3 regions of the Parabacteroides sp. 20_3 genome follow, and region 2 is predicted to be linked to each of the others. Evidence: riboswitches for the same ligand, from Rfam matches in the RefSeq annotation. Region 2 holds a riboswitch; each other region holds the start of a gene.
What was found. A riboswitch is a leader RNA that binds a small molecule or an ion and turns the genes downstream of it on or off. The one in region 2 is predicted to bind cobalamin.
Positions count from the first base shown of each region.

Region 1: linked by a shared signal. The riboswitch ahead of ACESPU_RS10365 (porin family protein) and the one ahead of accC (acetyl-CoA carboxylase biotin carboxylase subunit) in region 2 are both predicted to bind cobalamin.
Region 3: linked by a shared signal. The riboswitch ahead of ACESPU_RS04035 (ABC transporter substrate-binding protein) and the one ahead of accC (acetyl-CoA carboxylase biotin carboxylase subunit) in region 2 are both predicted to bind cobalamin.

Region 1 is NZ_CAXSNO010000004.1:280,454-283,737, forward strand. It holds gene priA (primosomal protein N') at 1-993, opposite strand, end outside; gene ACESPU_RS10365 (porin family protein) at 1,081-1,689, opposite strand; cobalamin riboswitch at 1,981-2,184, opposite strand; gene coaW (type II pantothenate kinase) at 2,204-3,058, opposite strand; gene scpA (methylmalonyl-CoA mutase) at 3,188-3,284, opposite strand, start outside.
Region 2 is NZ_CAXSNO010000008.1:251,772-255,055, forward strand. It holds gene ACESPU_RS16975 (HAD family phosphatase) at 55-672, opposite strand; gene ACESPU_RS16980 (sugar O-acetyltransferase) at 665-1,258, opposite strand; cobalamin riboswitch at 1,748-1,949, shown strand; gene accC (acetyl-CoA carboxylase biotin carboxylase subunit) at 2,035-3,284, shown strand, end outside.
Region 3 is NZ_CAXSNO010000002.1:46,358-49,641, reverse strand. It holds gene ACESPU_RS04045 (hypothetical protein) at 1-315, shown strand, start outside; gene ACESPU_RS04040 (precorrin-2 C(20)-methyltransferase) at 364-1,068, opposite strand; cobalamin riboswitch at 1,135-1,334, shown strand; gene ACESPU_RS04035 (ABC transporter substrate-binding protein) at 1,397-2,560, shown strand; gene ACESPU_RS04030 (iron ABC transporter permease) at 2,570-3,284, shown strand, end outside.

The sequences.
Region 1 (3,284 bases), on a different contig from region 2:
CTGCCGCCCCAGCCGCAAGACCTCATGGATCAAACGGACGTATATCTCGGTCTTACCACTGGAAGTCACGCCATGAAGCAAGCAGACCTCCTTCGTCTTGAAAGCCTCATGGATCTCTCCATAGGCTTTCTCTTGCGCCGGACTGAGCGGATTCGGCTCTTGCAAGCGGCAGACGGATACTTGCAAACGCCCCACCTCTTTCTCGTAACTCTCCAAGATACCCCGTTTCAGCAGACCCTCCAATACCGCAGAGGTATAACCACTGCGTTCCAATAGCTCTTTCTTGGAAAGCTCCTTCGATAAAGCAGGATTTAACGTATGGCTTAAATCCAAGAAGCTGACCAACAGAAGCTCTTGCTTCTTCGCTCGTTTCAAATCCTCGAACACCGCCTGTAATTTCGTCTCATCCCGGTAAGCCTCGGCCAAACGGATAAACGCCTGTGTCTTTGGAACGAATCCTCGCTTTAGCTCCTCGCTCACCTCGACCGCCCCTTTCACCATCAAGGAAGAGACGATCGGGACAACATTTCGGAGACCGGTCTTCTTCTCCAACTCCGAGATCGTCAATTTCAAAACCCCGCTAAAGGCATCCAGTACCGCTTGCTCGTTCGGGCGCAAGGGGGCGGTGGCCTCGAAATCCTCATTATAAGTAACCGCCGTCTCGCTTTCCAACTTTAAGCCGGAAGGCAAGGCCGCCTTATACACGTCGCCCAGCTTACATATATAATAAGAAGATATCCATTTCCAGAAACGGAGTTGCGGACGGCGGAGCACCGGCGTGGCATCCAGCAAAGCGTAGATCTCCTTCGTCTCAAAATCGGATACCGGTTCCCGGTCGTGTACCTCCATGACGATAGCCGTATAATATCGTTTCTTCCCGAAATGCACGATCACCCGGCAACCGGGAATCACGGCTCTCTCCAGATCTTCGGGTATCCGATAGGTATAGCTATTCTCCAAAGGAAGGGGAAGTATGACGTCCGCGTATTTCATTCAAACAGGTGTTTCATTACGAGCCCAAAAATAACAAAAAAGGCCGGACTTCTAAAGCCCAGCCTCTCTCATTTTATTTTCACCTATTTAGAACAAGATCGCTGCCGTGATAGACCATCCACGGTTCTTTCCGGCACCGTCGGAGAGGTTCACCTTCTCAATGCTATAGTTATCAGTCAGTCCCAGACCATAATTGAAACCCACCTGCAAGTGACTGATCAGTTCCACGCCGGCACCGAAGTTAAAACCTGCGCTGAAATTCTTCGCCTTCACCTGATCCGCTACGGAACCCGGGATATCCCAAAATTTATCACCGCCTACACGGAAACCGATATACGGACCGGCTGCCAAATACGCCTTGACGATCGGTAAACCGAATTTCCATTTCAAGTTGACCGGAACATCGATATAATCCGTCTTCATCGAAGTCTTAACCCCGCCAGCCGAGGTCGTCTCCAAACCTTTTTGCGAATACAACACCGCCGCATCGATCCCGACACCGACCAACGGTAAGGTCGTCTCGATCATCGGACCCACTTGAAAGCCGGTTACATTATCCGCTTTCAACACGTCCGAGTTGAAATGAACAGACGATATATTCACACCTCCCTTGATACCGAATTTAAGCTGAGCGTTCGCCGGAAGCGCCATCAACGCTAGCAAGGCAACCATAACAAGTCCCACAATTTTCTTCATATTCATACTTCTTTTGTTAATTACTCGTTGCAAATAAACGCACTTTTCTAATAATAAACAAATATTCTCTATAGAGTGTTCACGGAATACCCCAGTCCTTTAAACGCAAAGAAAGCATGCATCTTACACACGGAGCTCATCCCGTCGGTCAGATTCATGCTTCTTTCCCTAATTATTATGGCAAAATAATTATCCGAAACCATGAGACGACTTGATAAGAAAACCTTGGATAAAGAATAGTAAAAACCGGATACGGTTCTTGCGTTCTCTTCCGGCCTTTCCTCGAAGCCGTCGAAAATATACACGCCTTGCAGGTCTTCTGACTTACTTCCGGTCTTAAGCGCCTTCCCATTCACTTGAATGAACAGTGGCAACAGTATTGCTCAACCCGTTTATGAAGCTTACAGCAGCGGGACTGTCCGGGATTCTCACCCGATTCCCTTTTAATCCCTATCCGGCGATTGCCGAAAGGGAACAAAGCATGTAGCAAAGATACATAAAGTTTTGATGTAGCCTAACACTTTCCACAAAAAATATCCTTATATTCCCGGTTCCTGATATAGCATAAAGCCGCCCCGATAGCCGTGCGATACTCGGCATACTCCGGTATCTTGAAATGGACATCGCACATCTCCTCCAGACGGGGGAAAATATCCGGGCATTGTGGCAAGCGAGTCAGGTTACCGATCAATACGATATTCTTGATATCGCCATTTAACGAGGCGAAAACAGCTCCTTGTCCGATGGTCTGCAAGACCATATGAACGATACCGAGAGCGATATCCTCAACCTTAGCGTTCGCGTCCGCTTTTCCGAAAATAGAGGCTGTCACGTCCAGCGGCAGGCCGGGTAGCGGATGCGGCGTAATATCCCGGATATGCAAGTCGATATCATTCAAGGAACCGTGCTCGGCCAAAGACGCTATTTGGTGAAAGTCATGCGTTTTCAATAATAGCTTAGACAAGCCGAGGATTGTTCCGCCACCGATACCCAATCCCCCGATATGCTCGATCGTGGAGCCTTGTACCTTGACAAAGGAGGTACCCGTTCCCATGCTGACCACCAATAGACTGTCCAGTCCCGTATTATATTGCGCCCCTAGCCCATTCGCAAGGAACTCATCCGTCTTCGCAGTTGGTAAGCCATATAAAGGTTGATCGATATAAGCACTACCTACACCTGTCAAGATCACTTTCTCTATATTCGAGAGCGAGATGTTATTATCATAAATATATTTACCGAAGGCCCCGAATAAAGAGGTTACCGGATCGGTAGCTTTCACGAACATCGGGTTCTTGATCTTCTTATCCTCCACGCCGACGATCTTGGTCGTGCTACCTCCCACATCTATACCTATAACGATTCCCATGATTCTTTCCCTTTTTAATTGAATAATCGCTACAAAAGTACATAAACCCGCATACAATACTAAAAAAGGCCGGACAAAATCAATTGTCCAGCCTCTCTTTATTTAAAAACCGTAAGGTCTAAACTCCATTTATTCGCCTAACAAGATCTCAAGGATCTGGCAAGCTGCCTTCGATACGGAAGTACCCGGGCCAAAGATAGCGGCAACGCCAGCCTTATACAAGAAA
Region 2 (3,284 bases):
CGATATTCGCTATTCTCTAAACGCATCTCCGGCTGTTGCAATTTCTGGTATTCATCATTGTTCAATTTTGATACCGCAAATTCGCTCTATTTCAAAAATATATTCTTTGGGTGTTGTGAACAATACAGCTTCCATTCCAATCGCCTTTGCACCCAACACATTCACCATTCTGTCATCCGTAAACAAACATTCCGACGGTTTAAGGCCATATTTGTCACGAAGGCGAAGATAAATTTCCTTTTCTGGCTTGATGAAGTGTTCCTCACATGATATTACCATACCGTCAAGTAACCGGAATATGTCGAATTTCTCCATGACCCGGTAGATTGTGTCGCTCCAGTTCGTCAACCCATATAGTTTGAATCCAGATTGCTTTAACTTTTTTAGAAGTACACGCATACCTTCAATCTCTCCTGTTATCTCTTCTAGATAATTATCTTTGAAAAACGTGAAGGCATCACTATATTCAGGATACCTTTTTATCGCTCCGTCAATCATTTTATCAAACGGGATTATTCCACGGTCGCACATGTTTATAAATTTCGGATCTGATAGAATTTTGTGAAAACCGATTAGTGACACTTCATCATCCCCGAAATGTCGTTCAAGCAAGGGTTGCAAATCGTGATTTACGAGGACCTTGCCAAAATCAAAAATGAGGTTTTTAATCATTATCTTCGATATTTTTAATTACACGGCAAGGATTGCCGACAGCTATGGAATTGGCAGGAATATCTTTCACGACAACACTGCCTGCTCCGATGACAGAGTTTTTACCGATGGTCACACCCGGAAGGATTGTAGAGCCGCCTCCTATCCATACACCATCTTCTATAAGGACAGGTCGGGCAATTGTGTCGCAGATGGACGCTCCGGGATGTGTCCTTTCCGGCATCCTTTCCGCAAGGTGAACGGAATGAGTTGCGGTATATATTTTCACATCGGGGGCTATCATCACGTTGTTACCGATAATGATATTGTTATTATCGAGGAACGTACAGTTCATGTTCACGATCACCTTGTTCCCGAAATAGATGTTTTTCCCATACTCGCATCGGAAGTCTATGTCGATGTAAACATCCTTGCCGATACTTCCGAACATCTGCCGATAGATGCGCTGCTTTGCCTCATTGTCGGCATAATCCGTTTCTCTGAGTTGGTGTAGTAGCCTTTTGTTACGGACAGTCATTTCCGTTATTTCGGGCGATGAGCCGTCGAAAGGCTCCTCATCCATACATTTTTGATATTCAGTTTTCATGTGTTCAATTCATCTCATTGTAGAGTCTTATTCTTTATTTGAGCCAATTATTACGACAAGGTAACGCAAGCAAGAATAGGCAGCTTCAAATTGATATGCCTTCAAGCATACGCAAAGTTACACAAAATAGCTGAGAACACGAACAAACGAAATGTATAAAAACTGTACTTGCCTGTTGACTCTACAAAAAGTAAGGCTTTTTCATTTAACATCTCATTTAAGTGGAGCTTCTTGTAAATTTTAGCATGCGCTATTGTTTTCGGTGGAAGGATTCAGGAAAACACGTACGACCTTTCCAGAAAACACGTACGACTTTTTTCAAAAACATGTATGTGTTTTCGCAGAAAGATTATCCTGTTTTTTTAATTTTGATTTTTAATGCTTTATGCATAAGCTTCTCTTGTGAGCTTATTGTACGGAATTTTACTTGGGATCCGTGTATTCCGTATATTCCGGCCTGGCTGAAGTGGATAGTTAAATAAAAAATACTATCTTTGCCCCCGAATCGGTTCCGCATATACCATTCGGGTATGTGGATTAAAAGGGAATCGGGTGTGAATCCCGGACAGTCCCGCTGCTGTGAAGCTCCGAAGAACATCTTGAAACAACACTATCGCCACTGGTTCTAGCGACCGGGAAGGCCTCAAGATGGGAGTCAGTCAGAAGACCTGCCATTCATTAAAGGCTGTTTTTGCTCGAGGGATTAGGAAAGCAGTACGAAAAGAATAAGAATCAATAGTTAATGATTTATGGAGAATTTATGTCCTCGTGGCGACATGATCCGTAAAGTGCTTGTTGCGAATCGAGGTGAGATCGCTATCCGTGTGATGCGCTCATGTAAGGAGATGGGGATTCGCACTGTTGCCGTATATTCGGAGACCGATCGTACCGCTCGGCATGTAATGTATGCGGATGAGGCAGCCTTGATAGGCCCGGCGGCTTCCAAGGAAAGTTATTTGAATATAGACAATCTGATCGCTGCGGCGAAACGGCACCATGCCGATGCGATACATCCCGGTTATGGTTTCTTGTCGGAGAACGCGGACTTCGCACGCTGTTGTAAGCAAGAAGGATTGATATTTATCGGCCCGTCAGCGGAGACGATGGAAGCGATGGGAGATAAGATCGCCGCACGCAAACGCATGATCGCCGCAGAGGTTCCTGTGGTTCCCGGTACGGAGCAACCGTTGCAAAGTGCGGAAGAAGCGCTTCGGGTTTGCGAAGAAATTGGTTTCCCTGTTATGCTGAAAGCTTCTATGGGAGGTGGAGGAAAAGGGATGCGCCTGATACATGAGAAGGGCGAGGTTGTCGAGGCTTATCATACGGCTCGTTCAGAATCGTTGTCCTCATTTGGTGATGATACGGTATATATAGAGAAATTCGTAGAGGAGCCGCATCATATAGAATTCCAGATATTGGGAGATAACCATGGTAATGTCATTCATCTATTTGACCGGGAATGTTCGGTTCAACGTCGTAACCAGAAAATAGTAGAGGAAAGCCCGTCTCCATTCCTAACAGCGGACTTACGTAAAGAAATGGGGGAAAAGGCTGTGGCTGCGGCTAAAGCGGTTCATTATTCCGGAGCGGGAACGATAGAGTTCCTTGTAGATAAGGACCGCCATTTTTATTTTTTGGAAATGAATACCCGGCTACAAGTAGAGCATCCTATCACGGAAGAAGTGGTAGGGGTGGATTTGGTAAAGGAACAAATCCGTATCGCCAATAATGAGGTTTTGCATCTTCGTCAAGAAGATCTTTTCCAACGAGGACATGCCATCGAGTGCCGGATCTGTGCGGAGGATACGGAAAATAATTTCATGCCTTCCCCGGGTATTATCCGGCAATTAACGGAACCGAATGGTATCGGGGTACGTATCGATAGCTATGTATATGAAGGGTATGAGATTCCGGTCTATTATGACCCTATGATCGGTAAATTAATCGTATGGGCAACGACACGTGCGTATGCGATCGAGCGTATGCGCCGGGTTCTATATGAATATAAAATCACGGGCTTAAAGAC
Region 3 (3,284 bases), on a different contig from region 2:
ATCCATCAATTGCTCCCGATAGCCGGCTCTTATCAACAGGCATTACTGGATGACGTTGCCCAAGCCTATACGGTATACGCTCCGGAAGAAGCAGAGTCTATCTTCAACCGGGGAAACCAAGCGATCGAGGATATCAAAGGACATGTATCGGGTATTCGCTACAACGCTTGTAAAATGCGTGAGGCGAACCGTAAAGTAAGCGAGTTGGAAGATATGCACGCAAAAGCGATCATGTATCATAATTCAGTGAAACCTTATATGGATACACTTCGTTTCCATATCGATCAGCTTAAGCATATATTGCATGTAGCGTAATAAGATGGGCTGTCCGGGTTTGGTTACTCTCCGGGCAGCCTTCTTCTTTTAGCGAGGTTGGATAATCAGTAGGGAGAAATAGGGGAAATCCTTGGAATGTATAGTGGTGATATCAGTAGTATAATATTCTTTTCCTGTTCCAACATTCTCGAAATAATGAAAAACCGCCTTATCCGCATACTGCCGGATACAAGTATGAATAGCCTCTTGGCAACCCGGTAATTTCATGATGACGATGATCATTCCATTTTCTATTTTTGCCGAAAGTTCATCGAACGACGCAGTCCCGGGGATTACGTTAATTTGCTCCTCTTGTTTTACGATATGTATCCCGGCCAAGGCACCTGCCGCTATAAATGCCGGAATTCCTGCGATTCGATCGACCGGGATTCCTGCTTCCTCGAATTTATCGTATACATATTGTATAGATGAATAAAAACCAGCGTCTCCCTCGGCGACGATCACGATTTGTTTTCCTTTCAAATATTCAGCTTGGGCATCCAGAAACAATTCGTTATAAGCGTTTAACGCATCTGTCCGTTCCTTACTCATTGGCAAAATAAACGGATGGATCAAGGATTCGTCTACCTCAATAGCTTTCAATATATCCGTCGCCCGAGATATGATTCCATGCTTGCCTTGTGTAGCAGGACAATAGATAATATCAGCCTTTTGTAATGTTTTAAGCCCTTTCAGCGTAATTAATTCCGGATCACCGGGACCTAATGAGACGAAGTGAATAGGATGATTCATGTGTATCTGTTTTTATTTGAAACGCAAAAGTCCTTAAAATTGCGGATGTATACAAATATTCTTACTACTTTTGTCGCTGTAATAGGCTCCGCTTATCTCTTTTTCCGGGAGGCGGATTAAAAGGGAACCGGGTGAGAATCCCGGACAGACCACGCTGCTGTGAACTTCTAAACATTCGGACAATACCTTGGCCACTGGTTTCGTAATCGGGAAGGCGTCCAGAATGGAAGTAAGTCAGAAGACCTGCCGGTTCATAAATAAATGTTGCTGTCCCGTGGAGCAGGACGAGAGTAACTGTCAATGATCAACTGTCAATTAAACAAGGATTATGAATAAGTTTATAGCGGGTGGATGCTTGCTTTTATCGGTATTGACTTTATCATGTACTTCAGGTATCCGTGAAAAAGGAGAAATAGGGAAGACGGCTTCCGTAGAGCAATCCGCATTCTCGCAAGAGCAGGTTAAGCCTTTATACGCCCAAGGATTCAAGCTTACCTATGCGGATCAATATGTCTTGGCTGATATTCAAGATCCTCAAAACGAGGAAAGCACCACGTTTCATTATGCGTTCGTAAAAAGAGGTTCGAAACCCACGGGGATTCCCGTTGATTATACGATGATAGAGCTTCCTATCCGAAGCGTTATCTGTATGACTTCCCTGCAATTATCGAATTTTATTAAATTGGGTGCCTTGGATAAGGTCGTTGGGATTACCAGTACACGGCATTTGTTCAATAAAGAGATGAACGAACGCCTGAAAGAAGGTAAAACCGCAAAGATCGGTATAGAGGGAAATTTCGATAACGAGGTTATCATGAGTATGAATCCTGATTTGATCCTTGTATCGCCATTCAAGCGGGGAGGCTATGAGACGCTGAAAGACGTGGGTATCCCCTTGATTCCCCATTTGGGTTATAAGGAGACTACGCCATTGGGACAAGCTGAATGGATCAAGTTCATAGGCTTGTTGTTAGGGGTAGAGAAAGAGGGCAATGAGCGTTTTGCCGCCATTGAGAAGAGGTATAATGAATTAAAGGAACTTACGGCGGATGGCAAGGTTAAAAAATGTCCGATCGTTTTTAGTGGCGAGTTACGGGGTGGAAACTGGTATGCCGTAGGAGGAAAGAGTTTCTTGGCACAGCTTTTCAAGGATGCCGGCGCTGATTATTTCTTGAAAGACGATGAGCGATCCGGTGGTGTTACATTAGACTTCGAGACGGTCTATAACCAAGCGGACGATGCTGATTTCTGGCGTATCGTGAATAGTTTCCCGGGAACGTTTAGCTATGAGGCATTGAAAGAGCAAGATCCTCGTTATGCGGATTTCCGTGCGTTCCGGGAGAAAGGGATTATCTATTGTAATATGAAGAACACGCCGTTTTATGAGAGTATGCCGACAGAACCGGAGATCGTCCTAGCGGATTTGCTTCATATCTTTCATCCGGATTTATTACCGGATCATGAGCCGGTCTATTATTCTCGACTTAAATAAGGAACGCTGATGAGACATTCAAATACCCTATGGATGCTGGCGATTGTCACGGCTATTTTTGTTCTAATCTTTTTGAATTTGGTGTTGGGGTCAGTCTCTATTCCTCTTCAATCGGTTTGGCATATTATCTGGAATTCAGGAAATGAGCCTATTACATGGCAGAATATTATCTGGAAATCCCGACTACCACAGGCATTGACAGCGTTGGTAGCGGGAGCAGGCTTATCCATCAGCGGCTTACAGATGCAAACCGTTTTCCGTAATCCATTGGCCGGACCTTCGGTCTTAGGTATCAGTTCGGGAGCGAGCATGGGTGTCGCTTTCGTGGTGTTGTTAAGCGGTAGTTTAGGGGGCGTTGCCTTGAGTAAACTTGGTTTTATGGGGGAGATCGCCTTATCGATAGCGGCCGTGATCGGTTCCTTATCCGTGATGGCGCTGATCGTGTATGTTTCCCAAAAGGTAAAAGGAAATGTCACGTTGTTGATTATCGGTGTGATGATCGGTTACGTGGCAAACGCCGTGATCGGTGTACTTAAATTCTTTAGCGTCGAGGAGGATATCCGTGCATACGTGATTTGGGGATTGGGTAGTTTCGCCCGTGTTTCCGGTAATCAGATGACGTTGTTCGTGATTCTTATGACAGTCTTGATCCCTCTCTCGTTCCTGCTTATCAAGACCATGAACTTGATGCTTCTTGGGGATAGCTACGCACGCAATTTGGGAC